One region of the Ensifer sp. Root1252 genome, then DNA from elsewhere that is predicted to be linked to it. Evidence: riboswitches for the same ligand, from Rfam matches in the RefSeq annotation. Region 1 holds a riboswitch; each other region holds the start of a gene.
What was found. Region 1 has a riboswitch for cobalamin ahead of ASD02_RS14790 (DUF1636 domain-containing protein). Riboswitches for the same ligand answer to the same signal wherever they lie in the genome.
Positions count from the first base shown of each region.

Region 1 (7,441 bases):
GCGACCGTCCTGGTCATGGCGCCGATCGCCGCCAGTTTCGCGACCACGCTTGGCTACCGCCCCGAAGCCTTCCTGATGGCGGTTGCCATTGGCGCAGGCTGCGATTTCCTGACCCCGATCGGCCACCAGTGCAACACGCTGGTCATGGGCCCGGGCGGCTACAAGTTCAGCGACTATCCGCGCCTCGGCCTGCCGCTTTCGGTGGTGATTGTCATCGTCAGTGTGCCGGCGCTGATCGCCGTCTGGCCGCTGCGCTAATCGCCTTCCTAAAGGTAGTTGCTTCCTCTAACGGCAATCGGACCGGACCCCAGACGTCACTTCACAGCGACGACGACTTTCCCCTTGGCACGCCCCGTTTCGACATAGTCCAGCGCCTCGTTGGTCCTCTCGAACGGGAAGACCCGATCCACTACCGGTCGTATGGCACCTGTGTCGATCAGGGAGGTGATCTGACCAAGCTGCCCACCGTTGGCCGTCATGAAGTGGAAGGAGTAGCTGATCCTTCGGCGCTTCGATTTTCTCCTGATGCCGAAACTCAGCAGGCGCATGACCTGTTGAAGCAGCCAGCCAGAACCGTTCTGCCGCGCGAAGTCCGGATCGGGCGGACCGGAAATCGAAATCAGCTTCCCGCCCGGCTTCAGAACAGCGAGGGATTTCTCCAGCGTTTCCCTCCCTAGGCTGTTCAGCACGACGTCATAGCCCTGCAGCACTTTCTCGAAGTCATCCTTCTTGTAGTCGACGACGACGTCTGCGCCGAGACTTTTCACAAGAGCGATATTTGGTGTGCTCGTGGTCGTCGCCACATATGCCCCAAGATGCTTGGCAAGCTGGATCGCGATCGCGCCCACACCACCGGAGCCGGCATGGATCAGGACCTTCTGTCCCTTTTGCAAGTTGGCCCGCTCGACAAGCACCTGCCATGCTGTCAGGGCAACAAGCGGAATGGATGCGGCCTCGTTCATACTCAGATTGTTCGGCTTCATCGCTACATCGGCCTCGTCCATGGCGATGTACTCTGCAAATGTCCCGATGCGATCCTGGGCCGGGCGTGCATAGACCTCGTCACCAGGCTTAAATCGCCGGACATTGGCCCCGACCCTGACCACCACGCCCGCTACATCGTTGCCCAGCACCAGTGGAAGGCGGTAGGGAAGGATGACCTTGAACTCTCCGTCCCTGATCTTATTGTCCAAGGGGTTCACGCCGGCGGCATGAATCTCAACCATGACATCGTTCTCTCGGCTGTGGGCCTTCGCCGAGCCGGAGAGCGCCGCCTTTCAGATAGCGATCGATCAGGAATGATTTCATCAGACTAACTTTCGTTTCTATGGTGAGCCGGCAGCGCCAGCAGTGCGGCGGCGACAGCTCAATCGGGAAGTCTGCTGAACTTCCGAAGGTTCTTGTCGACGATGGACTCGGGCAGGAAGCGACGCATGAAACGGACTTGTCCTGCAGCTTTTCCGGCGGTGTAGCGTCGTTTGGGCGATGCCGCATTGGCGGCCCTTACGACGGCTTCGGCGACCACCTCGGGTGCATCGCCCTTCGCGACGATGTCGCGCATCAGCCTCTCCGCGTCGGCGCGAACCGTGTCGTAAACGGCAAGCGGGCGGTCCGGTCGCGTGATGTTCTCTTCGAAGGATGTGCGGGTTACGCCGGGCTCGACAAGCACGATGCGGATGCCTTGCGTTCGCACTTCGTGGTCAAGAGACTCCGAATAGCCTTCGATGGCATGTTTGGTCGATGCGTAGAGCGCATTGTAGGGGGCGGGGATCAGCCCGAGTATGGAGCTGAGGTTGACGATCCGTCCTCGATGCTGCCGTCTCATCGTGGGCAGCACCGCATTTGTCATGCGTATGATGCCGAACACGTTTACGTCGAAGACGGCTTTCGCCTGTTTCGTCGTGGATTCCTCAGCGCCGCCGAGCAGTCCGATCCCGGCATTGTTGACAAGAAGATCAATCCGTCCTGCGCGACTTAGAACCTCGTCGACGGTTGTCTGCACCGATGCGTCATCGGTTACATCGCAGATCAGCATCGTGATCCCGTCCGGGGTATCGGGCATCGGCTTTCGGCTGGTACCGAAGACACGGTAGCCATCGTGCCGCAGCGCTCGTGCTGTCACCAACCCAATGCCTGAGGAAGCGCCCGTGACCAGGGCAATGCCGCGTTCTGTCTTGCTCATCGGCTTGTGCTTTCATTTTATCATGGAATATCGCTGAACATTCAGTTACTATTAAATTAGTAGTTAGTCACTATCAAAAAGATACTAACATGAAAAATCTGTCGAGCCAGCCATGCCTGATCGCCAGGAGCCTTGCGCTTGTGGGGGATGCCTGGAGCATGCTGATCATGCGAGATGCCCATGCGGGCCTGACCCGCTTCGATGATTTCCGCAAAAGTCTTGGTATCGCGCCGACGATGCTGACGGGGCGGCTTTCAGCGCTGACGGAGGAGGGGCTGCTGGAGAAACGCCGCTATTCCGATCGTCCGCCACGAGACGAATATGTCCTGACCGAAGCTGGCCAAGACTTCCTGCCGGTTCTGTTTGCCATCGGCGCGTGGGGACGCAAGCATCGCGGCGGGGGCGAGGTAACCCGGTTCTTCGACGCCGAGACCGGAACGGAGATCGATCCCGTCACCATCGACCGGGCGACCGGCGCTCCAGTCGGGACACGTCCCATTCGTATCGCCGCACCGGAATGAGGCACCCCAGGCAGATGAAGTATCGCCTGACAACGCCTCTTGAAATCGCTTCCAGCACAGAGTTGCCGGTCCGTTGGTCGAGCAATGTCTTATGACCGTCGCCGGCAAACGCTGATGCCAGATTAATAGGTCCGGTTGACAGTCGCGATCGATCGTCCTGATGGCGTGAGAAGTGCTCTGCCAATGTGCGTCGCAGGCATCATTCGTTAGCTTGTGTTGTATTATGATATTACATAACAGATGAATATGAAAATATGCCGCATGTTGATATGCCAATGCCGCACCTTTGCGGTAAACGTCGGAAGCTGCTGGAACAATGACGGCCCGACTGCTTAGGTGGCAACGCCTTCCAGCGTCATGATCCGCGTCTTGGCGCAGCGCTCTCGGATCGCCTTGAGGCGTTGATACGCCGGCGAGTTGTACCACTCGAGCAAGGAGTGCATGTCCGGGAACTCGACAATGACGAGCCGGTGCGGCTCCCAGTCTCCCTCGAGCACCCGGGTAGCGCCACCGCGCCCCAAATATCGGCCACCATAGCGCGCCTCCGTTGCCGGCACTTCCCGTATGTATTCTTCAAAGGCCGCGGCATCGGTGACCTCGACATCCGCAATCAGATAGGCGGCCATGGCAGATCTCCTTTTCCACACAGGCGCCATCGAAGGATACGCCCGTTGGTCGGTGCGGGCGAGTTGGTCAACATATTTTTGTGTTGAATAATGTTATGTTATCACATAACAAATGCGCATGAAAAAATGCGACATGTTGATAGGCCAAGGCCGTGCTGTCGCGGCGGTTGTCACCTCCGCCGAAGTGTGCGACGAAGGCTTTGATGGTGCTGCAACCGCGACAATGCGGAAGCGGCTGAAAAGGGAACACGGAGCGGACGACCCAAATGGGGCCGAAACCGTGGCTGCCCCCGCAACTGTGAGCGGAAAGCGCATTCACACCATGTCACTGGCGATCAGCCGGGAAGACGTGGATGCGCCGCGACCCGCGAGCCAGGAGACCTGCCATCGAACCGATCAACCACAACGGACGGGGTGTTCCGATGGAAAAGAACTGGTTTTTGCGCGACGGTCATCCGTCATCATGCCGCGTTGCCACATTCTCTCCGGACCAATCCGGAGGAGAAGAGACATGGCCAATCCGGTTTCCCGACAGCACACGATAACGGTCTGCACCGATTGCCGTTTCACCGGCGGCCCATGCCGTCCGGGAGCGGATCTGATCCAGCGGCTGAACCGCAGTATTGCCGCGCTCGGCGAGCCGCTCGACCGGGATTTCTCCATTACTGGGACGGTCTGCATGGCCGCGTGTACCAGGCCTTGCACCATCGCTTTCCAGGCAACCGGCAAGGCGACCTACCTCTTTGGCGATATCTCGCCCGAGGAGGATATCGATGATCTCGTCTCGTTCGCGACCACCTATGCCGGAAGGGGCGATGGCATGACGCGGGCGGCCGAGAGGCCGCGCGGGCTCAACGGCAAGACGCTGGCGCGCATCCCGGCAGCGATGCTGGTCTCCGAAGACATCGGCTGGCATTTCCAATGATGGCGCGGGGAGGGACGAGCCGATGAGCTGCACCGCGACAGGGGCCGGGCTTCGGGTCCACGCCCTGGATTGGGGACCGCGCCCGGACCTGCGGCTGGTCCGCGAGATCGACTTTGCCATTGCGCCCGGCAGCCGGCTTGCCATTCTCGGGCCGAACGGTGCCGGCAAGACCTCGCTGCTGCGCTGCCTCTATCGCTCGGCCCAGCCGATAGCGGGCGCAATCGAGGTCGATGGCGTCGACATCTGGGCGATGACGGCGCGCGAGGCGGCAAAGATCATTGCCGTCGTGCTGCAGGAAATGCCGAGCGACTTTCCCTTCAGCGTGCGCGACGTGGTGATGATGGGCCGCATCCCCCGGCGTGAGGGCATGAGCGGCTGGACCGCGAGGGACCGCGAGACGGTTGCGCACGCGCTCGAGCATCTCGATCTCACCCACCTTGCCGGGCGGCAATTCGCGACGCTTTCGGGCGGCGAGAAGCAGCGGGTGCTGATCGCCCGGGCGCTTGCCCAGCAGCCGCGCATCATCATTCTCGACGAGCCGACAAACCATCTCGATATCCGCCACCAGCTCGAAATTCTCGAGTTGTTGCAGACGCTGCAGCTGACGATCGTCACCACGCTGCACGACATCAACCTGGCAGCCGAGTTCGCGACCGATGTGGCGATCCTGACGGAGGGACGCATGACGGCCTTCGGCCCGCCCGAAGACGTGCTCAACCCACAAGCGCTTTCCGCCGCCTTCGGCGTCACCGCCACTGCCCACAACAATGCCGTTTCGAGCGGCGCACGCTTTTCCTTTTCACTTGCTCGACAGGAACTGATTTCATGAAGACCTTCATTGCCCATTCCGCCTTTGCCCTGCTGGTTCTGGCGGCAACGCCGGCGCTCGCCTATCCCGTGACCGTCAAGAGCTGCAACCGCGAGGTGACCTTCGATTCAGCACCGAAGCGCGCCGTTTCCAACGACGTCAACCTCACTGAAATGATGCTGGCTCTGAAATTGCAGGACCGCATGGTCGGCTATACCGGCGTATCCGGCTGGAAGACGCTGGACGAAAAGCTGCGCGAAGGCGTCAAGGCGCTGCCGGAGCTTTCGGAAAAATATCCGACCAAGGAAGTGCTGCTCAATGCCGACGCCGACTTCTACTTCGCCGGCTGGAACTACGGCATGAAGGTCGGGGGCGAGGTGACGCCGGAAACGCTCGAACCCTTCAAGATCAACGTCTATGAGCTGACCGAATCCTGCATTCACGTCATGGCCAAGGGCAAGCCTGTCATGGACGACATGTTCGTCGATATCCTCAATCTCGGCCGCATCTTCGGCGTCGAGGATCGGGCGCAGGCGCTGGTCGACGGTTATCGCCGCGATCTCGACAAGATCACTGCAGACACCGGCGGCATCGAACGCCCGACCCGCGTCTTCGTCTATGATTCCGGCGAGGAGAAGCCGTTCACGTCAGGCCGGTTCGGTATCCCGACGGCAATGATCGAGGCGGCGGGCGGCGTCAACGTCATGGACGACATCGAGAAGAGCTGGACCGAGATTTCCTGGGAGCCGGTGATCGACAAGAACCCTGAGGTGGTGGTGATCGTCAACTATGGCGAGGTCACCGCCGAGCAGAAGATCGCCTTCATGAAGAGCAACCCCGCCTTCAAGAACATCGATGCCGTCAGGAATGACCGCTTCGTCGTGCTCGATTATGTCGAGGCGACACCGGGTCCACGCAACATCGATGCCATTGCGCGCCTTGCCAGGGCCTTTCACGGGCAGGCGATGTAACCGAGGCGGCCTGCGGGAGCATGCCGTTTCGCATGCTCCCGCCTTTCCATTCCAATAATTGACCAGGGACGGACTGTGAAAACCACGACCGCCATTCTCGCGGCGCTGCTGTTGCTGTGCCTGACGATCACTGCCGCCGTCTCATGGGGTTCAGCGCCCATCCCGGTCTCGACCGTCTGGTCGATCATCGCCTCGAAGCTGTCGCCCGGCAGCGTCGACGTCGTCTGGTCGGCGGGGCGCGAAAGCATTGTCTGGGACGTGCGCCTGCCGCGTGTCGTGCTTGCCGGGCTGGTTGGAGCCGGGCTGGCCTTGACCGGCGCCGTGCTGCAGGCGGTTACCCGCAATCCGCTTGCCGATCCGCATCTGCTCGGTGTGTCCTCCGGCGGCGCGCTCGGCGCGATCATCGCGCTACTGCACACCGGACTCATTCTCGGCCTTGCCACGGTGCCGCTGTTTGCCTTTGCCGGCGCGCTGGCTGCGACCGCACTTGTTGCGCTCGTGACAAGGGTGCTCGGCACCAATGCCGACCGGCTGGTGCTATCAGGCGTGGCCGTTGCCTTCACCTTGACGTCTGTCGGCAACCTGATGATTTTCCTCGGGGATCCAAGGGCGGTGCATACGGTGATTTTCTGGATGCTCGGCGGTCTCGGGCTCGCGCAATGGCCGCATCTTGTCTATCCCGCGGTGGTGCTGACAGCCTGCCTCGGCTACCTCGTGCTGAGGGCGCGCGAGATCAATGCGCTTGCCATGGGCGACGAGACGGCAACGACGCTCGGCATTCCCGTTCGCCGGTTCCGCCTCGTCCTCTTCGTCGTCACCGCACTTCTGACCGGGGTCATGGTCGCTTTTTCCGGCGCGATCGGCTTTGTCGGCCTGATGGTGCCGCATTTCGTGCGGCTGTTTGCCGGCAGCGACAATGTCCGGGTCATCCCGCTTTCGGCCTTCGTCGGGGCGCTGGTGCTGATCTGGGCGGACCTCTTTTCCCGCGTCGTCATGGCGCCCGAGGATATGCCGATCGGCGTCATCACCGGGCTTGTCGGCGGCATGGCTTTTATTGCCATTTTGAAGCGTCGCGCGTAAGCCAGCGGCATGGACACGGTGCGATTGCCGCCTATCTGATAGGTCGACCGTCCCCACGGCATGACATGAGGAGCGAATGACCCATCAAGCTGAGGCCTGCACCCCAGATGAAGTGCTGAAATTCTGGTTCGAGGAACTGTCGCTCGACCACTGGTTCAAGCCGTCGCGCGAGCTGGACGAACATTGCTTCCTGCGCTTCCAGGCGTCGCACCTCGCCCTTGCCAGGGAGATCGGCGACATCTGGCGGGCGACGCCGGAAAACCGGCTGGCGGCAATCGTGCTTCTCGATCAGTTGCCGCGCAACATGTATCGGGGGACGCCGCTTGCC
Region 1 is NZ_LMDT01000012.1:456,159-463,599, forward strand. It holds gene ASD02_RS14765 (SLC13 family permease) at 1-258, shown strand, start outside; partial or broken gene ASD02_RS14770 (NADP-dependent oxidoreductase) at 315-1,308, opposite strand; gene ASD02_RS14775 (oxidoreductase) at 1,367-2,182, opposite strand; gene ASD02_RS14780 (helix-turn-helix domain-containing protein) at 2,272-2,703, shown strand; gene ASD02_RS14785 (DUF1330 domain-containing protein) at 3,036-3,329, opposite strand; cobalamin riboswitch at 3,517-3,733, shown strand; gene ASD02_RS14790 (DUF1636 domain-containing protein) at 3,841-4,254, shown strand; gene ASD02_RS14795 (ABC transporter ATP-binding protein) at 4,277-5,083, shown strand; gene ASD02_RS14800 (ABC transporter substrate-binding protein) at 5,080-6,033, shown strand; gene ASD02_RS14805 (iron ABC transporter permease) at 6,109-7,113, shown strand; gene ASD02_RS14810 (DUF924 family protein) at 7,190-7,441, shown strand, end outside.

Region 2 (7,441 bases), 230 kb from region 1:
AGGCGGCATTGATGTCGGCGTCTGTCGCAAGCGCTCTTGCTGCAAGAACACCGGTTTCGGCGTCCTTGCCGTAGCCTTCGCTGATCTCGACGATGCGGATCGCCGGATAGTGCTCGCGGAGCACCCGGCGAAAGCCGATTTCGCGTTCCTCCTCGCCACGAAAACGGCTGCTCGAAATCGTCACGAGCACGGTTGCTGCCTGCCCGGCGAACCGTTCGCCCACGAGATAGGCCGCCGTCTCGCCGGCCGCGCGGTTGTCGGCCCCGGCATAGGCGGTGCGCGCCGAGTTCGGCAGATCGGTGACAAGCGCGACGACCGCAATTCCCGCCTGTTCGAGGCGGGCGACGGCGCCAACGATTTCGGGCACATCAGGTGCCTTCAACACGACGCCGTCGGTCCCACGCAGGCGGACGCGGTCGAGCAGCTGCGCGATGTCGTGCGGCCGCATGATCTCGGCAAAATGGAACCGGCAGCGAAACGTGGTCGGCATGAAGGTCGGCGCCTCGGTTTCGAACGCCTGCCTGACCGCCTCGGTGAAGCGCTCCGGCGCCTCCATCACGATATCGATCGCGCGCTTCTGGCCTTGCATCTCCGATCCCGATTGCTGCTTCTCCAGCTCGCGGATGGCGGCTCGCACGCGGGCTGCCGTCTGCCGGCGCACGCCGGGACGTTCATTCAGGACGCGGTCGACGGTCGCGGTGCTGAGTCCCGCCTGAAAGGCGATATCCTTGACCAGAAACGGATGTGCCAACGACGAACTCTCCTGATGGTTTTTTGATGGATTCCTGCTCTATATCACGATCTCACGCCGCCTATAGTCGGGACATCGAAAGTTTCTGAGGAGGAACGAGATGAAGACCGACAACAGGGCGCGCCAGCGCCTCGACCGTGTGTGGCTGAGCGAGGATGCCTGCGACATCGAGGCGTTCCGTGCGGAGGTGGAGCGGCAGACGAACCTTGCTGATTATCCACACGCGCTCGCCTGCGAGAAAAATGTGCTGATCTATGACAGCGCCAGCCTGGTTGCCGCCTGCGCCACGACCGAGGGGCGCCGCGCTGCCCTGGCCGAAATCTGCGAGGTGCTGGCAACCGGGCCCGGGGTGGCGGTGTTCAAGCACGCCTATGCCGACACATCAGTCATCGATGCGGCCAGCGGCATCTTTGACGCCATCATCGACGAGCAACACCGCACCAACAGTGGCGGCGGCGACCACTTTGCCAAGCCCGGCGCTAACGACAGGATCTGGAATTCGCTCGAAAAACACTGCCTGAAAAGCCCTGAGAACTTTGCCGCCTATTACGCCAACGCCATCATCGCGCTCGTCAGCGAAGCCTGGCTTGGTCCGAACTACCAGCTGACGGCGCAGGTCAATCGCGTCAATCCCGGCGGCGCGTCGCAGGCGGCCCATCGCGACTATCATCTGGGATTCCAGACCTCTGATGTCATCGAGCAGTATCCTGTTCATGTGCACAGGCTGTCGCCGGTGCTGACGTTGCAAGGTGCCGTTGCCCATTGCGACATGCCGATCGAGAGCGGTCCAACGCTTTTCCTTCCCTATAGCCAGACCTACGTGCCCGGCTATCTCGCGTTGAAACGTCCGGAGTTCCGGGCCTATTTCGACCAGCATCACGTGCAGCTGCCGTTGGAAAAGGGCGATGTCGTCTTCTTCAACCCGGCTCTCTTCCATGCGGCCGGCAGCAATCATTCGACTGATATCAAGCGCGTCGCCAACCTGCTCCAGGTCTCCTCGGCCTTCGGGAGGGCGATGGAGACCGTCGATCGCGCCAGGATGAGTGCAGCCCTCTACCCGGCGCTGACCGCACTCGTGGCATCCGGCACGCTTTCGGCCGATGAGGCGGCCAATGCGATTGCGTCCTGTGCCGAGGGCTATTCCTTCCCGACCAATCTCGATCGCGATCCGCCGCTGGGCGGTCTCGCGCCGAAGACCCAGGCGCAACTGATGCATGAGGCGCTGGCAGGCAGGTGGAGCGATGCGGATTTCAGAAGCGCGCTTGGCGAGCAGGCACAGCGCAAGCTGAGCTGAACGGCAGAATCGATCTTTCCGGTCCCCGGCGTTCTGCGGCGGGGGCCGGTCGCCCTGTTTTCATCTCACTTTCAATTCTGGGAGGACTTTCATGACCGAGCAATATGGCCGTCTCGACGGCAAGATCGCCATCGTCACCGGCGGGACGCAGGGGCTGGGCGCAACGATCGCCAACCTGTTTGCGGAACGTGGGGCTAAAGGTGTCGTCATCTGTGGACGCAACGTTGCCAAGGGCGAAGCGAAGGCCGAGCAGATCCGCAAGGCAACCGGCGCGCAGGTACTTTATGTCGAGGCAGACCTCGAAAAGGTCGAGGACGCGCGCAAGGTCGTCAGCGCCTGCGACGCCACATTCGGGCGCGTCGATGCGCTGGTCAATGCGGCGGCGATCACCGATCGCGGCACCATCCTGGACACCAGCCCCGAACTGTTCGACCGGATGTTCGCTGTCAATGTGCGCGCACCGTTCTTCCTGATGCAGGAAGCGGTAAAGCTGATGCGGCGGGAGGGCACGCAGGGCACCATCGTCAATATTGGCTCGATGTCGGCGATGGCCGGTCAGCCGTTTATCGCCGCCTATTGCTCGTCGAAGGGGGCGCTGGAGACGCTGACCAAGAACACCTCCTATGCGCTGCTGCGCAACCGCATTCGCGTCAATGGCCTCAATATCGGCTGGATGGCGTCCGAAGGGGAAGACCGCATCCAGCGCGAATTTCATGGGGCGGCAGACGACTGGCTCGAAAAGGCGGCCGCCAGCCAACCCTTCGGTCGGCTTGTCGACCCCAAGGAAGTCGCGCGTGCCTGCGCCTATCTCTCGTCGGATGAGTCCGGCCTGATGACGGGGTCGGTCATCTGCTTCGACCAGTCGGTGTGGGGCGGCTATGACGGCTCGCCGCATCCGGTCGCGCCGCTCTGACATCTGACGCTGTCGCGAGGCCCTGTGGAGTGACCGGCAAGCGACGCCGGACTTGCTTGTCATTCCCTGTGGGCTGTGCCCTTATGACGCCGTCAGGTGCCCGCAACGCGGGAGAATCGGGAATCCGGTGTTATTCCGGAACGTGCCCAACGCTGTGACGGGGACGACTGCCTCTAGGGATTTTGTGCTTGCTCAAGATCTTGCCACTGGATCTTCATGTGATCTGGGAAGGTGAGGCGGCCGGTTGATCCGAAGTCAGAAGACCGGCCTGGCAAGATAGACCGATATCCGCGCGGACGGCGGAAGGTTGTGCATTGTTGGGGATCGAACGATGCGGACTGACGCTAATGGCGGCCTTGCGGCTGCAGAGGCCTTTTCATCCGACGAGCGCGAAGCCGTCTATCGAGCCATCGAAACGCGCCGGGACGTGCGGGATCAGTTCCTGGCCGAACCCTTGCCTGACGATGTGGTGATGCGCCTGCTCAATGCTGCGCACCGGGCGCCATCGGTGGGTTTCATGCAACCGTGGAATTTCGTCGTGGTCCGGCAGGCCGAAACCCGCGAGCGGGTATGGCAGGCCTTTTCCCGCGCCAACGACGAAGCGGCATTGATGTTCGATGGCGACCGCCAAGCGAAATACCGCTCCCTGAAGCTGGAGGGGATCCGCAAGGCACCCTTGAGCATCTGCGTCACCTGCGACCGCACGCGCGGTGGAGCGGTCGTTCTCGGGCGCACCCATAACCCGCAGATGGATCTCTATTCCACCGTCTGTGCCGTGCAGAACCTCTGGCTTGCGGCGCGCGCCGAAGGCGTTGGTGTCGGCTGGGTCAGTATCTTTCATGAAAATGAGATCAAGGCGATCCTCGGCATTCCCGATCATGTCGTGATCGTCGCCTGGCTTTGCCTCGGATATGTCGATCGCCTTTACCAGGAGCCGGAACTTGCGGTTAAGGGCTGGCGCCAGCGGCTGCCGCTGGAGGAGCTGGTGTTCGAGGAAGGCTGGGGAACCTGCCGAAAGGCAGACGCTGCGATCAGTTGCTCTGAACCGGCTGGTAGCCCGGACCCTTCGGATGGCGAAGGTCGATCGACGTTTCCTCCTGGGGAAGGAACGTCGGCCCGATGACCCGCACCTTGCTCTTGGCGGGATCGTAGGGGCGCTCCTCCGCAGCCGCCTTGGCGGTAGGGGCGGCCGCTTCCTTCTTGCCCTCGATGACGATGATCGACGATTCGCTGTTGCCAGTGTTGCCACTGGAAGCCTTGGGCGTCGTCGCGATCTTTGGAATCTGGCAACCGCAAATGCCCGGCTTGCCGACGCCGCGCGTCCGATAGGCAAAGGCGTTTGGCAGTTCTTTATAGGGGCGTCCCGTCGAGGCGGAGACCATCTGGTCGCTCTCCTCGGTCGCCAGGTCGTGGAAAAATAGTTCTGTTTCGGCACCCGGGCAGCGGGCGCGGCAGGCCTGCTCGTCGCGGGCGAAGTCCACAGGGCTTGCCTCGGACGAGATCGGGAAGAAGGCGCCATCGCAAGTGCGCACGCACATGGTGCGAAGCGTGCCGGAATAGACGCCGCTTTCCGGCGGGTAGGTGCCCATTTCGCCGTCCCGCAGCATTGGTCCGTAGCTTTCGTCCGGCGGCAGATCGCGCAGGATGTTGCGGTACGTTTCCGGCTCGTCCGGGTCGGCGGTCGCAAATTCCTCGCTGCCACCATAGCAACCGTTGATCTCGAGGGCGGCGAGGATGCGCCGGCGCGTATCGTCTCCATCGCCTGACATCAGCTGCTGGCGCTCCGATTTGAGGATGCGCAGATTGTCTTCCATCTCGGCGATCAGACTGTTGATGTCTGTGCAGATATCCGGGTCGCCGCCGTTGAAGACGACGACGCTGCCTGTGCCGCAGCCGGCGCGTCGGCGATCGTTGCGCGCCCGGCGCAATTCGATGTTCTGTCGGGAAATCGCGCTCGCATAATCGCGGGTATCGGCCGTAGTTTCGATGGCGGCGGGCAGTTCGGCGAGCCGAGTGTTCAGGCGGTCGCACACGCTGGAGGCCAGCGCCTGATCGGCAAGAACCAGAAGCAGCGGCAAGGTCGCCGCGGCTAGGGTTTTCATGTTCCGGAACACGGGCGAACGTCCATTCCTGCAACCGCACGGCGCCACCCTTGTTGTCCGGGTTCGGTCGCTGTCGGCACTTCCTGTTTCAGCCCTATCATAAGGCTTGTCGCCGCCGGTGCAACGACAAGCCTCGCATTGCGTTAACAGCTCCGTCCGGTGGGAGGAACGGAAGGAGCGTTAGAGATCAGGCGGCGCGTGCCGTCTCCAGCGACATCGGCCGTTCAAGAACCGTGCCTTCGATCGCCGCTACGGCCTTCATGGCGCTGAGCAGCGACGGCGTCACTTCCCAGGCGACCGCTACGGCATAGACCGAGCCGATCCGGTGCGGGTCAGCGATGCGCTCGCCGGGGCAACCCATGCGGCGGAACATCCGCTCGAGGAAGACATCGGTCACCGTGACGATATGGCTGATGCCGGAGGCCAGCCCGAGTTCGCCGACACCGCACATCAGTTCTGCGGCGGCGACGGTCACCTGGTTGGAGGCGCGGTCCTGAGAAATCTCCGGGTCGATGCAGAAGCGGCTCGATTCCCAGATCGAGGCGCTGCGGATCTCAGGGTTGTCGCCAAGCAGGATCGGGAACGTATCGTCCAGCATGTTGGGGCCGAGCGTCGGCAGCAATCTCAGCGATCCGCGCAGTTTTCCCGTCTCCGGCGAATAGGACAGAATATAGAGCGGATTCGACTTGTCGTAATTGTCGATCTCCCATTCCCCATCGGTCTGCACGTCCCATTTCAGGAAATCGTGGAAGACGCGCTTGCGCAGCTTGAACATCTCGTCGATGGACTGTGGGTGCTGTCCGCGTGTCCTGCCGTTGAGGATCCTGATCATCTTCTTCTCCATCCTTGTTTTGGGGGATGGCGTGATGCTGTCAGTCCTCAGGCAGGGGCGAAACTGTCACTACCGACAGTTCCGGAAACCGTTTTTTCCCACTAAATATAGACGGGTTTTCAGATGAGCGAAGGAGGAGCGTCTTGAGGGTGGGTCAAACCGTCGGGATCAGTGCATGGCGAACGGCCTGGGCCACGGCCTGCGTGTTGGAGACAACATTGAGCTTTCGGCGGGCATTGGTCATGAAGAAACGCACGGTGCGTTCGGAAATGCCGAGAATGGTGGCAATTTCCCAATAGCTCTTGCCGGCCGCCGACCAGGTGAGAACCTCGGTTTCGCGACCTGTGAGGCGCGTATCGCGCGTGTTCAGCCCCCCTGTCATGGCGGCGTTTTCAAGCATGCCGGCATGAAACAGGTTGGCGGCGAGCTGGAAGTCGCGCAAGTGGTTGCGCCGATAGATCGACCACTCCGCGGCCGACATATTGACGTTGATGGCCAGCAAGGCGGTGCGGCCGGCCGGCGAGGGCAGCGGCAGGGCGACGCCTTCACTGGAAAGGCCGATCTCTTCGGCCGTCTTGAACAATGGCTCGCATTCGGGAAAGCGGTGGCGCGCCGTCGTCCATTCGACAGGCCTGACGCCACCGAGCGCCAGCTTGAGGATCGGGTCGATACGGTAGAGCTCCCGCGTCAGATAAAGCTCGGCCGCGTAGGCACCGAACGTGTGGTGCAACCGGCAGATCTTGAGCTCGTCGGCATAGGGCTCAGCTTCAAGATATAGGAGATGAGCGATGCGAAAGGTACGGCGCATCAACGTAAAGAAATGGGCCGGCTCGACACAGCCTCCGCATTCCAGAATTTCCAGCATGTCGAGGACAGCCTGTTGTTCAGTCATGCCACAACACCGATTTTTGCGCTAAACCCCACAATGGTTGGGGGTTCACCTTTTGTCCAGAACCGACAGCCGATTTGCTGTGGATTGTCGACCCTTGCAAACAATGGTTGTTGCCCAGGGTCGCGGCAGCATCACAGGGCCGCCGGGTGCGGCGGCCCTTAAAAACGAGGGCGTCGCTAGCCCGGATGGCTGGCTTCAACGACGGCGAGTGCCGCCATGTTGACGACGCCACGCGAGGTCACGGACGGCGACAGGATGTGCGCCGGCAGTGCTGAGCCGAGCAGGATCGGTCCGACATGCAGGCTGTCCGTCATCGTCTTGACGACGCCAAGCGTGATGTTGGCAGCATCCAGGTTCGGGAAGACCAACAGGTTGGCTTCGCCCGAGAGCGTGCTGTCGGGCATGACGCGCTGACGCAGCACTTCGGAGATGGCCGAATCGCCGTGCATTTCGCCATCGACTTCCAGATCGGGCGCGAGTTCGCGCACAAGCTGAAGCGCCTGGCGCATCTTGGTGGCACTCTCGGAATCGCGCGAGCCGAAGTTCGAATGCGAGACCAGGGCGGCATGTGGCGTGATGCCGAAGCGCCGGATCTCCTGCGCCGCCATGACGGTGGTCTGGGCGATTTCTTCGGCACTCGGGCAGTAGCTGACATAG
Region 2 is NZ_LMDT01000012.1:690,339-697,779, forward strand. It holds gene ASD02_RS15905 (LacI family DNA-binding transcriptional regulator) at 1-751, opposite strand, end outside; gene ASD02_RS15910 (phytanoyl-CoA dioxygenase family protein) at 852-2,045, shown strand; gene ASD02_RS15915 (SDR family oxidoreductase) at 2,137-2,958, shown strand; cobalamin riboswitch at 3,036-3,245, shown strand; gene bluB (5,6-dimethylbenzimidazole synthase) at 3,290-4,081, shown strand; gene ASD02_RS15925 (DUF2865 domain-containing protein) at 3,990-5,060, opposite strand; gene ASD02_RS15930 (acyl-homoserine-lactone synthase) at 5,248-5,892, opposite strand; gene ASD02_RS15935 (LuxR family transcriptional regulator) at 6,047-6,784, opposite strand; gene ASD02_RS15940 (NADP-dependent malic enzyme) at 6,961-7,441, opposite strand, start outside.
Region 2: it holds a riboswitch for cobalamin, as region 1 does, so the genes downstream of both, bluB (5,6-dimethylbenzimidazole synthase) here and ASD02_RS14790 (DUF1636 domain-containing protein) in region 1, are expected to answer to the same signal.

Region 3 (7,441 bases), 440 kb from region 1:
CCATTCGCGCATCGCGACACAGGAGATGATGGCAAGCGTGGCTGCCGGCTGGCACACCCATCTCGACATTCTCGCCGATGTGGTTTCCGGCCGCACCTCGCATGGCTTCTGGAACAAGCATACTAGGCTCGAACAGGAATATGCGCGGCAGATCGCTGCGCGCTAGTACCCGTTAACACATCATACTTGCTGCACGGTTTTCTCCCTTGGATCGATATCGATCCAGGGGCCCATGCCGCACGCCCATTCACCCCAACAGGATCAAGGGAGGCTACAATGTTGCTTCAGGATAAGAGTGCGATTGTTTATGGCGGCAGCGGCGCCATCGGCGGTGCTGCGGCGCGTGCCTTTGCCCGCGAAGGCGCGAGTGTCTTTCTCGTTGGACGAACGGCCGAAACCCTGGATCGTACGGCCAAGGCAATACGGGCGGCGGGTGGAAAGGCGGAGTTCGACGTCCTCGACGTGATGGATCAAGCCGCCGTCGAGCGGCATGCGCAATCGGTTGTCGACCGAACCGGCAGGATCGACGTGGTCCTGACCGCTGTCGGCTTTGCCCACATTCAGGGCCCGCCGCTTTCTGAGCTGACGCTGGAACAGTTCGAGCACCCGATTGCAGCCTATACCCGCGCCAACTTCATCACCGCCAAGGCGGCAGCAGCGCAGATGGAAAGAAACGGCAGCGGTGTCATCCTGACGCTTTCGACGCCCGGCTCGCGCATGTCCGGCTCGGGTTTCCTCGGCTACGGCACCACCTGCGGCGCCATCGAGACCTTCTCGCGCATTCTCGCCGGCGAACTCGGCAGCCATGGCATCCGCGTCATCTGCCTGCGGCCGGATGCCATTCCCGAGGCACTGCCAGCTTCGCATGCGCGCGCCGTCTTTCAAGGGTTTGCCGACCGGTTCGATACCACTGTGGAGGAGATGCTCGACGGTCGGGCAAAGTCCGGCACATTGCTCGGCCGTTTCCCGAGGCTCGACGAGGTCGCCGACTATGCCGCCTTCGTCGCCTCGGACCGGGCGGGCGCCATGACCGGCGCGATCGCCAACCTCACCTGCGGCTCGCTGGTTGATTGAAATGAACGACCGGCGGACCTTCACAGGGTCGCGTCGGTCGTTCTCTTCAGCTGCGCGCAAAACCCAGAATGAACAGCGCCAGAGCGCCGATCGAGGAAATCGTGCGCACATGGTTCCACCAGACCCAGTCGGTCAGGTAGTGCTGCTGCCAGATTTCGGTGGCAGCCTGCCCAGACGTGGCAGCCGCCAGCGCATCGTTCATCGGCACGTTGAAGATAATGGTGACGATCAGCACGCCGGCGACGTAGGCGATGCCGCCGGCCGCCAGCAGCAGGCTGCCGTTACCGCCCCAGATGAAGGCCGCGACGACCAGCGCGAGCCCCAGAAGCGCCGTGCCCATGAAGGTACTGAGGAACAGCGGATTCTGGATCACCACGTTGATGGCGTTCATCGCCGCGATCCCCTGCTCCGCCGGCAGCCGCGACAAAGCCTGCATGATGCAGACCGAGAAGATGAAGAACAGCCCGGCCATCAGGCCGGAGCCGATTGCGGCGGCAAACGCCAGAGCGGGGATCAGCGGGATCATGCGGCGATACTCCAGACACCAGTTGCAGCGGTCTCCCGGGCATAGTCGGCGAAGTCGCGCGGTTTGCGCCCAAGCACGCGCTCGACATCGGACGTCACTTGCGAATTGCGCCCGTCGAGCACCGACGTGAAGAGATAGCGGATGAGTTCGACATAGTCATCAGGCAATCCGGCGGCCCGCAACTGCACCGTGAAGTCGGCAACCGGCACGGACTGATAGCCGATCCGGCGGTTGGCAGCCGTCGCGATCTCGGCCACGGCCTGGGCAAAGGTCATCAGCCGCGGGCCTGTCAGCTCATAGACCTTGCCGACATGCCCCTCGTCCAGAAGGGCTGCAACTGCCACGTCGGCGATGTCGTCGGTGCTGATGAAGGGTTCGGTGATCTCATCCGGCGGCAGGAACACCGATCCGCTGCGAACGGAATCGGTCAAAAAATCCTCGCTGAAATTCTCGAAGAACCAGCTTGCCCGGATGATCGTCCAGTCGGCGCCGGAGGCCTGCAGTTCGCGCTCGGCCGCTTCCGCCTCGTCCTCGCCGCGCCCCGACAGAAGCACCAGCCGCTTGATGCCCGAGCGAACGGCAAGCCTCGAGAATTTGCGGATGGTTTCGACGGCGCCCGGCACCGCCAGATCCGGCTGGTAGCTGATATAGATGCGCTCGACATTTTCAAGCACGGGCGCCCAGGTCGCCTCATCCGTCCAGTCGAAGGAAGGCGATGCCGAACGGGCGCCGATGCGCACCGCGATACCCCGCTCCTCAAGGCGGGCCGCCACCCGCCGCCCCGTCTTGCCCGTACCGCCCAGAACCAGTGTGAGTTTGTCAGTCATCGCTTCCTCCTGAGGTTGATTGCAAAACATGAGCATCTCTCACATTTGCAAATGTGATAAATCCTCGTATTTTAGGAGTCAAGTCAAAATGTGAGCATTACTCATGATTCCCGATGCAAGCCCTTCCACAATCCCCGCTGACGACGAGCCGGCGCTGCGCCGCACGCCCAGCCAGAAGCGCAGCCGCGAGCGCGTCGAGCACATCCTTTCCTGCGCCACGGCGATCATCCAGGAGAAGGGCAGCGACGCCATGCGCATGAGCGAAGTCGCTGAAAAGGCTGGAATCTCGATCGGCTCCCTCTACCAGTACTTCCCCGACAAGGCGGCGGTCGTGCGCACGCTGGCCGAGCGCTACAATGCGGTCTGCAATGAATGCATCGGGGCCGAGCTTGCCAAGGTGACGTCGATCTCGGAACTGCGTGACGCCTTCTCCATGCTGTTCGACATCTATTACGATATGTTCCTGGCCGAGCCTGTGATGCGCGACATCTGGTCAGCGATGCAGGCCGACAAGGCGCTGCGCGAGATCGACCTTTTGCAAAGCCGTGCCGGCGGCCAGCTTCTGGCCGACGTCTGGGCTCGGTTTGCGCCCGACACGCCGCGCGAAACGATCGACAGCGCCGCCTTTTTGATCATGCATCTCGGCGATTGCACGATGCGGCTTGCGGTCTCCGTCACCAGAGCAGAGGGCGACCAGATCGTCGAAGCCTATAAACGCATGATCCTTCGTGATTTTGTCGCGGATGGACCGGGCGGCGGCGCAAGTCTAATTGACATCTCCGGGGTGCGATCCTAATCATCGTGGATCGATTGGTTCCCGCAACGCGAACGCGTTTCGGGAGTAAACGGGAACGTGACGGATGGACCCATGCTGGGCATTCAAATCACGGCCGACCCCGCGACTGTAGAGCGACGTGAATGCGCCGTTCCGGAGCGATCCGGAAGAAGCCACTGGAGACAAGACCGCGAGAGGGCGGCCCTTGCTCTGGGAAGGCGAGGCAAATCCAGGGTGATCTCACCCGACGTCCTGAGCCAGGAAACCTGCCAGTCGATGCGGGCATAGGGCCCAAACCGGGAAAGATCCCGACGCCATCACGGAGGTTGTCATGGCTACATCTACAGTTTCGAGCATTCCGCTCTCCCTCAGCGATCGTCTGACCGCAGGTATCATCGCGCTCCTCATCGGCGGCTTCCTCGTCTTCGGCGCAGGCCTGGCGAACTCGGCCGTGCTGCACGATACCGCGCACGACACCCGCCACTCCTATGGCTTCCCCTGCCACTAAGCGATGTTCCGGGACGCGACTTGCGTTCCGCATCGACATAGCTGCGGACAAAAACGCTTCCGGCAGACAGCCGGACGCGTTTGCTCGCGTCTGATGCAGATTGAAGATCTGCCGGACGGAGCCGTTCGCATATTTGCCAGTGGGACACGGCGCTGCCTGCCAGATGCATGGCGCGCCGATATCGAGGGATATCGAAAATGATTGTCAGAACGCTTCTGGCCGCGATCGTGGCTGGATTGATTGCCGGTGTCTTCATGACCGGCGCCCAGGAACTACGCGTCGTACCGCTGATCCTGCACGCGGAAGAATTCGAAGGCGAGGCACCGGCCGCCGGCGAACAACCAGCCGTTCAGCCGGGAACGGCCGATCCGGCCGCAGCAAACCACGACCAGCATTCGTCGCTGAAGGCGGTTTCGCCGATTGGCGCTTTGCTTGACGCCCTGTCGCCGATCACGCCTGCCTACGCCCATGAGGGCGAACACGAGGAAGGCGGCATCATGTTCGGCATGAGCCGCTTTTCCGGCACGCTGATCGCCAATCTGGTGACCGGCTCCGGCTTCGCGCTGCTGCTCGCCGGCGTCAGCCTCGTCATCGGCTACCCGATCACGCTCAGGAACGGCGCGCTCTGGGGCGCCTGCGGCTGGCTTGCCGTGCACATGCTGCCGGCAATCGGTCTGCCGCCGGAACTGCCGGGCTTCCCGGCCGCGGAACTCGGCGACCGCCAGGTCTGGTGGGGTGCAACCGTGCTGTTGTCTGCCGCCGGTCTCTATCTGCTGGTCTTGCGGCAAGAGATCGCCGCCAAGATCATCGGCCTCGTGCTGATCGCGGCACCGCATGTCTATGGCGCGCCGCAACCGTCGGACATCTCCAGCAATGTGCCGGCCGTGCTCGGCGCTGAATTCGCCGTGGCAGCCCTTGCCACCACGCTCGCGTTCTGGATTGTTCTCGGCGTCGTGTCGGGCTTCATCAACGATCGTTTCGCCAAGGCGTAACAGACCGGCCAGATTTCGCCATCAACCCGGAGCCCCTGATATCGCCGATATCAGGGGCTTTGTCGTCGAGATGTCTCAGCGCGCCTGCAATGCCAGCAGATGCGCCTGCAACCGCGCGCGGCGGTCGTCCGGCGCCAGCATCACGCAACTGTCGCAGAAGCTGCCACCTTCCGTTCGATAATAGAGACAGCAGCCGCCGCGCAGGCGATAGGTGCGCGACAGCGCATGATTGCCGCCGATCTCGATCACGATGTCCTCGTAACGGAGCTTGTCGGAAAATAGCGACGTACCCGCGCGCTTGACGATCGCCAGCGCCCTCGCCATCGCGGTCTCCTCGTCGCCGAGGACGCGGCCGATCTCCAGGAACCCACCGGCAAGCGAATCCGCCGCAAGCCGCCATTGCGCGCCCGAGGACAGGCCGGTGCGACGCTTCAACATGACGACGATCGGCGCCAGATGCGCAGCGAAGGTTTCGCCGAAGACGTCCGCAGTCGCCGGGGCATGATCCCCGGCTGCGGGCAAGGCAAGGCTGAAATGAAACCGCTTGGCCGCGACAAGCCGTTCGCCATAGGCCCGCGAAAATTCTTCGAAGCGAAGGCCGCGAACGGCTGCCACGATGCCCCCACCGAGATAGAGGCCGCCAAGCGCGAGCGTGAGCTGGTTGCTGTAAAAGGCAATCAGATGGGCGGCGCGGATCTTGTCGTCCATGCCCTCGGCAAAGCGATCCTGATAGGCAAGGCTGTCTTCAAGCCCGACGCCCTCCTCCACCCAGAACCGCGCCTCGGGAAGAAATACGTCGCCGGCGGCCCCGAGCGAAAAGCCCACTTCGGGGAAAGACGACTGCAGGTGCGCGAGAACGCCAAGGGCGCTCTGGCGCAACGCCGCGTCCGCCTCGTCCTCCGCCGGGCGCTCGTCCTGCCGCTCGTGGCCCAAGCTCATGCCGTCTCCCTGGTCTCAAGCCAGCCGCCGCGAAAATCCGCCCGCTGCAATCCGCGCCGTATGGCCGGAATGCTGCGCGTCAGCTCCCAGACGAAACCGTTTCTGGCATTCTCGATCATCATCACGACAAGCCCCTGGTCAAGCCCGACCACGCGGTCGTCGACCCAACCCTCCGGGCCCACACCGGGCAGGCTCGGATTGAACCCGCCGGGAAACCGGCTCTCGCACAGAATGTCCGGGTAACAGTTCTCGAGCTCGGCGAGTGCCGACTGCGACGCATCGGCAGCGAAAGGCAGACAGGCAACCGGTGCCCAAGGTGCCAGCGTGCCATCGTCAGGACCACCGGGCGCGCCGCGCGCCGCATAGCCGAGCATCCGCTGCCAACGCCCATCGACAAGCCGCTGCCGCCCCGCCGGTCCACCGCAGGCGCTGAGGCCCCACATATCCCCGCCGTAACCGGCGAAATCGCCGGGATTGCGCTCGGCATGGGCTCGCTGCAGCGCGATCGCCCGGCAGGTATTGTCGAAATAATCAGTCGCCTCGTCACGCATCGGCGCATCGCCAATGCCGCGAAGGTCCATCCAGGCTTGCGGAAAGAGATGGACGAACAAAGGCGCGGCCTGCAGATGCGGCGCACCGTCGACCGTGGTCCACGCATAGGCGGCCGTGAATTCGCGGTAGTGCTCCGGGCCGATTGCATGGTGCGGCGCGCCGAGCGCGAGCACGTAGAGCAGCAGTGCCTCGCTGTAGCCCTGCCATCGATACTTAAGAAACCGCCCGGGCGGTCGCCAGCCCATCGTCAGTATCTCGCCACGGCCGAGCGCCCAGCGCCAATCCACCCGGGCATAGAGCTTATCCGCAAGCGCGCGGATTTCCCGCTCCCCCGCACTGTCGCCGGAGAAATAGGCGCCTGCGGTCAAAACGCCGGCAATCAGCAGCGCGGTATCGATGGTGGAAAGCTCGCACTGCCACACCCGCTCGCCGGTCTTCATGTGGAGAAAGTGATAGTAGAAGCCGCGATAACCGGTGGCGAGCGCATCGCTCCCCTGCCGGCTTTGCGCCAGAAACCGCAGGGTCATCAGCACCCGGCCGGCCGCTTCGCCGCGCCCGATCCAGCCGCGCTCGACGCCAACAGGGTAGCAGGAAAGCCCGAAACCGGTGGCAGCGATGCTTGAGGGCGCGTCGGGAAGCGACGTATCGGCGACAAGCCCGGTGCCGGCATCGCTATAGCGCAGGAAATAGTCGAAAGCGGCGGACTGCAGCCTATCGACCTGAAAACGCTCCGTATTCCGTGTCTGTTGAAGCATATCCTCAGCTCATGCAGGCCCGTCGGCACGGTATCGATCGGCAGTAAACCCTGTCGATATCACCTTTTATTGAAGGTCAGCCAACCCCAAACAGTCGCGATAAGCCAATCCTGTGCTACATTTCCTGAGATGACGCGGCTCGCAATGACGGGTTGAAGCGATGTTAACCATGCTGGCGTTGATCCTTTCCCTGACTGGTGGCCCGACCCAATCGACCGCCGCGCACACCGACGTCGATGTCGAACTGGTGCTGGCCGTCGACATGTCCGGCTCGATGGATCTGGACGAAGCCCGCGTCCAGCGCGCCGGCTACGTGCAGGCGCTGCGCCATTCCGACTTCCTCAATGCGGTAACGAGCGGTCGCTATGGCCGGATCGCCCTTGGCTATTTCGAATGGGCCGGCACCGTCAACGAATCCTCCGTCGTTGCCTGGCAGGTGATCTCCAACGCCGCCGAAGCGGACGCCTTTGCCGCGCTGATCGAGGCCCGCCCC
Region 3 is NZ_LMDT01000012.1:16,204-23,644, reverse strand. It holds gene ASD02_RS12680 (SRPBCC family protein) at 1-166, shown strand, start outside; gene ASD02_RS12675 (SDR family oxidoreductase) at 277-1,074, shown strand; gene ASD02_RS12670 (anthrone oxygenase family protein) at 1,121-1,600, opposite strand; gene ASD02_RS12665 (NAD(P)H-binding protein) at 1,597-2,427, opposite strand; gene ASD02_RS12660 (TetR/AcrR family transcriptional regulator) at 2,531-3,223, shown strand; cobalamin riboswitch at 3,222-3,491, shown strand; gene ASD02_RS12655 (CbtB-domain containing protein) at 3,534-3,710, shown strand; gene ASD02_RS12650 (CbtA family protein) at 3,908-4,702, shown strand; gene ASD02_RS12645 ((2Fe-2S)-binding protein) at 4,778-5,641, opposite strand; gene ASD02_RS12640 (glucoamylase family protein) at 5,638-6,948, opposite strand; gene ASD02_RS12635 (DUF1194 domain-containing protein) at 7,109-7,441, shown strand, end outside.
Region 3: it holds a riboswitch for cobalamin, as region 1 does, so the genes downstream of both, ASD02_RS12655 (CbtB-domain containing protein) here and ASD02_RS14790 (DUF1636 domain-containing protein) in region 1, are expected to answer to the same signal.

Region 4 (7,441 bases), on a different contig from region 1:
CCGCGGCCCAGCGGGCAGTGACGCAGCCCGATTCCTACGACATCGCCGACATCGAATACTGGATCGCCAAGAAGGTCTTCCCGGCCGGAGTGATGCAGCCGATGGATGTCTCGAAAATCAAGTACTACGACAAGATCGTCCCGCTGTTCATCGACGGCAAGCTGAAGCCCGAAAGCATTATCGCCCAAGGCACCGCCCCGCACACCGTCGGCTTTGTCGAGGCGCAGGCTTCCAGGACCTTCGCGAAGTCGCCGACCCAGTGGATGACGCTCATTCCGACGATCTACAATGCCGATACCCTCGGCATCCGCCCGGATCTCGTCGGCCGCGACATCACGAGCTGGGCCGACATCATGGATCCGGCCTTCAAGGGCAAGGCCGCGATCCTCAACATCCCGTCAATCGGCATCATGGATGCCGCCATGATCATGGAAGCCTTGGGCAACGTCAAATATGCCGACAAGGGCAACATGACGACGGATGAGATCGACCAGACGATCGACTTCCTCATTAAGGCCAAGCAGGACGGTCAGTTCCGCGCTTTCTGGAAATCCTTCGACGAGAGCGTCAACCTGATGGCCTCCGGTGAAGTGGTGATCCAGTCCATGTGGTCACCGGCCGTCGCCGCCGTCCGCTCGAAGGGGATCGCGTGCAAATACCAGCCGCTCAAGGAAGGCTATCGCGCCTGGGGTGGCGGCCTCGGCCTTGCCGCTCATCTCCAGGGCGCCCAGCTCGACGCGGCCTATGAATACATCAACTGGTACCTGTCGGGCTGGGTCGGCGCCTATCTCAACCGTCAGGGCTACTATTCGGCCGCCATGGACACGGCCAAGGGCTTCATGTCCGAGGACGAGTGGGGTTACTGGGTCGAGGGCAAGCCGGCAAAGGGCGATATCCTCTCGCCGGAGGGCAAGGTCATGGAGAAGGCCGGTGCCGTGCGCGATGGCGGCTCCTTCGAAGACCGCATGGGCAAGGTCGCCTGCTGGAACTCGGTCATGGATGAGGATCGCTACATGATCAAGCGCTGGAACGAGTTCATCGCGGCTTGAGGCAGACGAAACGCCCTCGCTGCGGCGCGCCCTCGAATGGGGCCGCCCGCAGCGAGCGGAACCTGACGAGCAACGCGAGAGGATGAACAATGGCGGTAGTGGCAATTTCGCAGCCATCGGGGGCCTTGGCCGGTAGACCCAGCAGTGTCCGTGCTTGGCTGCAAAGGCTGGGCGCCTATCTGCAGGCGCTGCCTCTCATCCTCATTCTCGGGTTCTTCTTCGTGCTGCCGATCCTGACGGTTCTTGTCGTCAGCTTCTGGGACTACGACTTTGCCGGGCTTTATCCGGACTTCCTGACCATGAACTATGTCGACACGCTCGGTTCGTGGGTGACGTGGAAGACCTATCTCAACACGTTGAAATTCACCGCCCTCGTCTGGTGCCTCACACTCTTGATCGGCTTCTGGGCCGCCTATTTCCTCGCATTCCACGTGCGCACGACGACCATGCAGATGGTGCTCTTCCTCATCTGCACCGTGCCGTTTCTAACCTCGAACATCATCCGCATGATCTCCTGGATCCCGGTGCTTGGACGCAATGGCCTCGTCAATTCGACGCTGATCGACCTCGGCATCATTCCGCAACCGATCGAGTGGCTGCTCTATTCCGATTTTGCTGTCGTGCTTGCCATGGTTCACCTCAATACGCTCTTCATGGTGACGCCGATCTTCAACACGCTGATGCGCATTGACCGTTCGCTGATCGAAGCGGCGCGCGACTGCGGCGCCAGCGGCCGGCAAGTGCTCTGGAACGTCATCCTGCCACTCGCCAAGCCCGGCATCGCCATCGGCTCGATCTTCGTCGTCACCCTCGTCATGGCCGACTTCTCGACGGTTCAAGTTATGTCGGGCGGACAGAGCGCTTCGGTCGCGCTGATGATGAAGAACCAGATGTCACTGCTGCAATATCCGGCTGCGGCCGCCAATGCGGTAGTGCTGCTGATCGTCGTGCTCCTGATGGTCGCCGCGATCCTTCGGGTCGTTGATATCCGAAAGGAACTCTGAGATGAACCATGAGCGGCGCACCCTTGAATTCTACCTGCTCGCGGGCTTCTTCGCCCTGTTCGTGCTGTTTCTCTACGGGCCGTTGTCGGCGGTGCTGATCCTGTCCTTTCAGGGGCCGAATGGCGGTCTCACATTTCCGTTGAACGGACTATCGCTGCACTGGTTCTACAATCTCTTCGAGAAACAGGCGGTCGGCGACTTCGGCGCGTCCTTCCGCCGCTCATTCACGCTGGGACTGATGGTGATGGTGGTCAACGTCGTCGTGGCGCTCCTCGCCGGCCTTGCCTTTCGCCACCGCTTCAAGGGGGCGACGGCCCTCTTCTACCTGACCGTTGCCAGCCTGGTCGTGCCCTCGATCATCATCTCGCTCGGGATCGGTGTCGTCTTCCAGCAGTTTGGCCTGAAGCCCGCCTGGTATTCCTCCGGCTTCGGCGCACATCTTACCTGGACCCTACCCTTTGGCGTCTTGATCATGTTTGCCGTCTTCAACCGCTTTTCGCCGGCCTATGAAGAGGCGGCCCGCGATCTCGGCGCCACCCCGTGGCAGACGTTTCGGCATGTGGTGCTGCCGATGATAGCGCCGAGCCTGATCGGGGTCGGCCTCTTCGGCTTCACCCTTTCCTACGACGAGTTCGCCCGTACACTGATGACCTCGGGCAGCTACAACACCCTGCCATTGGAAATCTACGGAATGACCACCAATGTGACGACGCCGGTGCTTTACGCGCTGGGCACGGTCACGACGCTCTTCTCCTTCACCACCATCCTCGTCGCGCTTGCCGTCATTCTGACGCTTCGTCGGCGGCAGGTAAAAATGAGCTAGGTTCGATGCGCATTCTGATCGTCAATCCGAACACCACCCTATCCATGACCGAGAAGGCGGCGGCCGCAGCCCGCGCCGTCGCGGGCCCGAACACGGAGATCATCGCGAGGACGTCCAAGTCCGGACCGGCTTCGATCGAAGGCCACTATGATGGCGCGATCGCGCTTCCGGGCGTGCTCACCGAAATCCGGGACGGCGAAGCGGCAGGCGCCAACGCCGCCGTCATCGCATGCTTCGACGATACTGGTCTGGAAGCAGCCCGCGCGCTTGCCCGCATCCCCGTGGTCGGGCTTTGCGAATCCGCTGTGGCGACGGCCGCCATGCTTGCTCAGCGTTTCACCGTCGTAACCACACTCGAGCGGTCGCGTGTGCTTATCGAGAACCTGGTCATACGCTATGGGATGAGTGCCCGGACGAAGGTTCGCGCTGCGGACATCCCGGTGCTGCAGCTTGAGGACAAGGCTTCGCCCGCGTTGGCGAAGCTGCGATGCGAAATCGAGCTGGCGCTCGTTGAGGACGGCGCCGAGGCGATCGTGCTTGGCTGCGCCGGGATGGCCGATCTTGCGCGCGCACTTCAAGCCGAATACGGCGTTCCGGTCATTGATGGCGTATCGGCAGCCGTCAAGCAGGCCGAGGCGTTGGTGTCGCAAGGACTGACGACCAGCAAGCGCGGCTCCTATGCTCCGCCGCTCAGCAAATCCTATTCAGGTCTTATGAGCGCGCTCGCACCGATCTCGGCTTGAGACCGTACCGAGGGAAGCTCTCCGGCCACGGCGGCCAGCTGCGCGTTCGATGTGGCGGCTTCGGCAATGATCCACTCGCGAAACACCTGGATCTTGTTCTGCCGCCGGTGGCTTTGCGGATAGACCAGCCAATAGGCACGGCCATCCCTGACCACATGGTTGAACGGCCGGACGAGTTTTCCGCTGCGAAGCTCCTCAATCACAAAGGTGGAGACGACCATGGCAATGCCATGATCGAGCAATGTGGTGGCCACATCCATTGCCTGGACGTCGAAGATCAGCTCAGTGCCATTGCTGGCCGGCGGTTCCACGCCCGCTTCGGTCATCCAGCGCCGCCACCAGCTGGCGTTGCCGAAGCGCCTCACCGTGAGAACGTCGGCCGGATCCTTCAGCTGATGTTTTTCCAGGAACGTCGGCGTACAGACGGGCATGTATTCGATCGGGAAAAGAGGAAACACTTCATTGCCCGACCAGTCGCCGTTGCCGCTGCGCACCACGAGATCAATCGCATCGCGCTTGAAGTCGATCAGCTCCGTGGACATGTGCACGCGAATGCTGATGTTTGGATGGGCTGTCTGAAACGAGGCGAGCCTGGAACCAAGCCAACTTGAGACGACGGTTGGCAGTACCGAGATGTGCAGGTGATGCTCGGTCTTGTCGGCAATCTCGGAGAACGCCGTACCCAGTAGATCGAGCGCCTCGGTCACCTTCGGCGCAAGCTGCCGTCCGGCAGCCGTCAAGCGCACTTCCCGCGGCAGACGGACAAACAGCGGCGTGCCGGTGCGGTCCTCCAGCAGTCGGATTTGATAGCTGACAGCGGCTTGCGTCATGCCGAGCTCCTGCGCCGCGCGGGTGAAACTCAAGTGCCTGGCTGCGGCCTCGAACGCGCGCACCGCACTCATGGGGGGAATCTTGCTCATGAAGTGAGATAAGCATTCTTTATGGCAGCATGCGAGAAATCGCTTTGCGCGAAACCACCAAAATCCTCAATTTTCTCGCGAACACATCACCACAGAACTGAAGGGGTTAGCAATGCTTAGCGCACTGCGATCGATCATCCTCCACGTCTGGACTTCGGCCAAGAGAGCTGCCGACGCCACGACGACCATCGATACATTCAGCGAGTTCCAACTGAGGGACATCGGCCTGACGCGAGACAATGACAGCATCCGGGCGCGCGCGGGCGATGTTGCTGATCCGTGGCAGCACGTAGCGGGCTCTGATCCGGGCGGTGCCCTTTCGCCGCAGACGCCAAATGATGAAGTCGCGTCGCCGCCCTCGCGACAAGCTTTCGACCTCGGCCGAATGGAGAAAATAAAGACATAAACATTTCTTTATACGATTGACGCCGTCGACTTTGCGGGGCATTGTCGAACAATCGTGGTTCTGCGGCTCGTCTGACGACAGGCCGGAGCTAAGAGGGAATTCGGTGCGGCGCTGCAAGGCGCTCATGCCGGAGCTGCCCCCGCAACTGTAAGCGGCGAGCGGTCGTCCAATGATGTCACTGAGGGAGACGCCTCGGGAAGACGGGACGGTTCGTGTTGACCCGCAAGCCAGGAGACCTGCCGCGATAGATAACGTCCACGGGCGGGGTGTCCGATGTGTCGCCTTGACGAGCGAGCCAGTCTCGGTCGTGGATGCGTCGCATTCAAAGCCTTGCCCACAACCTTCGGGGTAAGGAAATGACAATCAAGACAGCCAATCTCGGCTTTCCACGTATCGGCAGCCACCGTGAACTGAAGTTCGCGCTGGAGCGTTATTGGGCCGGCAAGATCGAGAGACAGGACCTGCTCGACGTCGCCGCCAGGCTGCGGGCCGAAAACTGGGCCGCGCAAAAGGCGCGTGGGATCCAGATCATTCCATCGAACGACTTCTCGCTTTACGACCAGGTTCTCGACACATCAGTGCTGGTTGGTGCGGTGCCACCGGCCTATGGCTGGAAGGGCGGCCCGGTCGACCTCGACGCCTATTTCGCCATGGCGCGCGGTTCGACGACTGCCGCCTGCGCGTCCGGTTGCACGCATGGCGGGCCCGACGGGGGCAACCAGGCGCCGGAGATGACCAAGTGGTTCGACACGAACTACCACTACACGGTTCCGGAATTCGCGGAGGATCAGCGCTTCGAGCTGACGAGCAATGCGCCGCTTGACGCCTTCCTCGAAGCCAAGGCGCTCGGGCATGTCACCCGCCCTGTCGTCCTCGGCCCCGTCACCTTCCTGAAACTGGGCAAGGCGCTTGCCGGCGGATTCGACACCATCAATCTGATCGAGCGGCTGCTGCCTGTTTATACGAAGCTTCTCACCGAGCTTGGGGAAGCCGGCGTCGAATGGGTGCAGATCGACGAGCCATGCCTGGTGCTCGATCTCACTGAGCGGGAACGCCAGGCGCTGGCGCTGACCTACCAGACGTTCGCCTCGGAACTTCCGCAGTTGAAAATCATGCTCGCGACCTATTTCGGCGCGGTCAGTGACAACATGCCGACAGCCCTTTCGCTGCCGGTTGCCGGGCTGCATGTCGACCTCGTGCGGGCGCCGCAACAGCTCGACTTGCTACTTCAGACGGTACCGGCACAGCTTGTGCTGTCGCTCGGCGTCGTCGATGGCCGCAATGTGTGGCGTACCGATCTTGCCGGCCTCTTCCGCCGGCTGCAGCCGTTGATCGAGGCGCATGGCCGCGATCGTATCGAGCTTGCACCATCGTGCTCGCTGCTGCATGTGCCAATCGACCTCGATCTCGAACGAGCGCTCGATCCGGAGCTCGTCTCCTGGCTTGCCTTCGCCCTGCAGAAGCTGGACGAACTCAGCCTGCTTGCCCGCGCATTCGAGCCGGGCCTGGCCAATCCCGAGCAGGTCTTTGCAAAATCGATTGCTGCGGTCGAGGCACGGCTGACCTCGCTCAAGGTCCACGATCCACTCGTTGCCGGACGCTTGAAGAACCTGACGGCAGCAGACAGCCGCCGTCAATCGAGTTTTGCAACGCGCCGGCGGCGGCAGGAAGACAGGCTGGCACTGCCGCTCTTCCCGACGACGACGATCGGCTCCTTCCCGCAGACGTCAGAGGTGCGCCAGGCACGATCGCTGCATGCCAAGGGCGAGCTCAGCTATGTCGACTACCTCGCCTACCTGCGCCAGGAGACGGAGAAGGCCGTGCGCTGGCAGGAGGAAATCGGCATCGAGGTGCTGGTGCACGGCGAATTCGAGCGCAACGACATGGTGCAGTATTTCGGCGAGCAGCTCTCCGGCTATGGGTTCACTCAGAGCGGTTGGGTGCAGAGCTACGGCTCGCGCTACGTACGCCCGCCGATCATCTTCGGCGATGTCTCGCGCCCGAACCCGATGACGGTCGATTGGGCAACCTATGCGCAGTCGCTGACGGACAAGCCGATGAAGGGCATGCTCACCGGCCCGGTGACGATGCTGCAATGGTCGTTCGTGCGCGACGACCTGCCCCGGTCGATCGTATGCCGGCAGATCGCACTGGCGCTGCGCGACGAAGTCACCGACCTGGAAACGGCCGGTATCGCCGTGATCCAGATCGACGAACCGGCGCTGCGCGAGGGACTGCCACTGAGACAGGCCGATCGAAAGGCCTATCTCGACTGGGCGGTCGAGTGCTTCCGCATCAGCGCCTCCGGCGTCGGTGACGAAACCCAGATCCACACCCACATGTGCTACTCGGAGTTCAACGACATCATGGCGGCGATTGCGGCAATGGATGCCGATGTCATCTCCATCGAAACCTCGCGCTCGAAGATGGAGCTGCTCGGCGCCTTTATCGATCAGGCCTATCCGAACGAGATCGGCCCCGGCGTCTACGACATCC
Region 4 is NZ_LMDT01000002.1:62,808-70,248, forward strand. It holds gene ASD02_RS04795 (PotD/PotF family extracellular solute-binding protein) at 1-1,049, shown strand, start outside; partial or broken gene ASD02_RS04800 (ABC transporter permease) at 1,223-2,053, shown strand; gene ASD02_RS04805 (ABC transporter permease) at 2,055-2,876, shown strand; gene ASD02_RS04810 (aspartate/glutamate racemase family protein) at 2,882-3,619, shown strand; gene ASD02_RS04815 (LysR substrate-binding domain-containing protein) at 3,577-4,521, opposite strand; gene ASD02_RS04820 (hypothetical protein) at 4,652-4,945, shown strand; cobalamin riboswitch at 4,984-5,204, shown strand; gene metE (5-methyltetrahydropteroyltriglutamate--homocysteine S-methyltransferase) at 5,302-7,441, shown strand, end outside.
Region 4: it holds a riboswitch for cobalamin, as region 1 does, so the genes downstream of both, metE (5-methyltetrahydropteroyltriglutamate--homocysteine S-methyltransferase) here and ASD02_RS14790 (DUF1636 domain-containing protein) in region 1, are expected to answer to the same signal.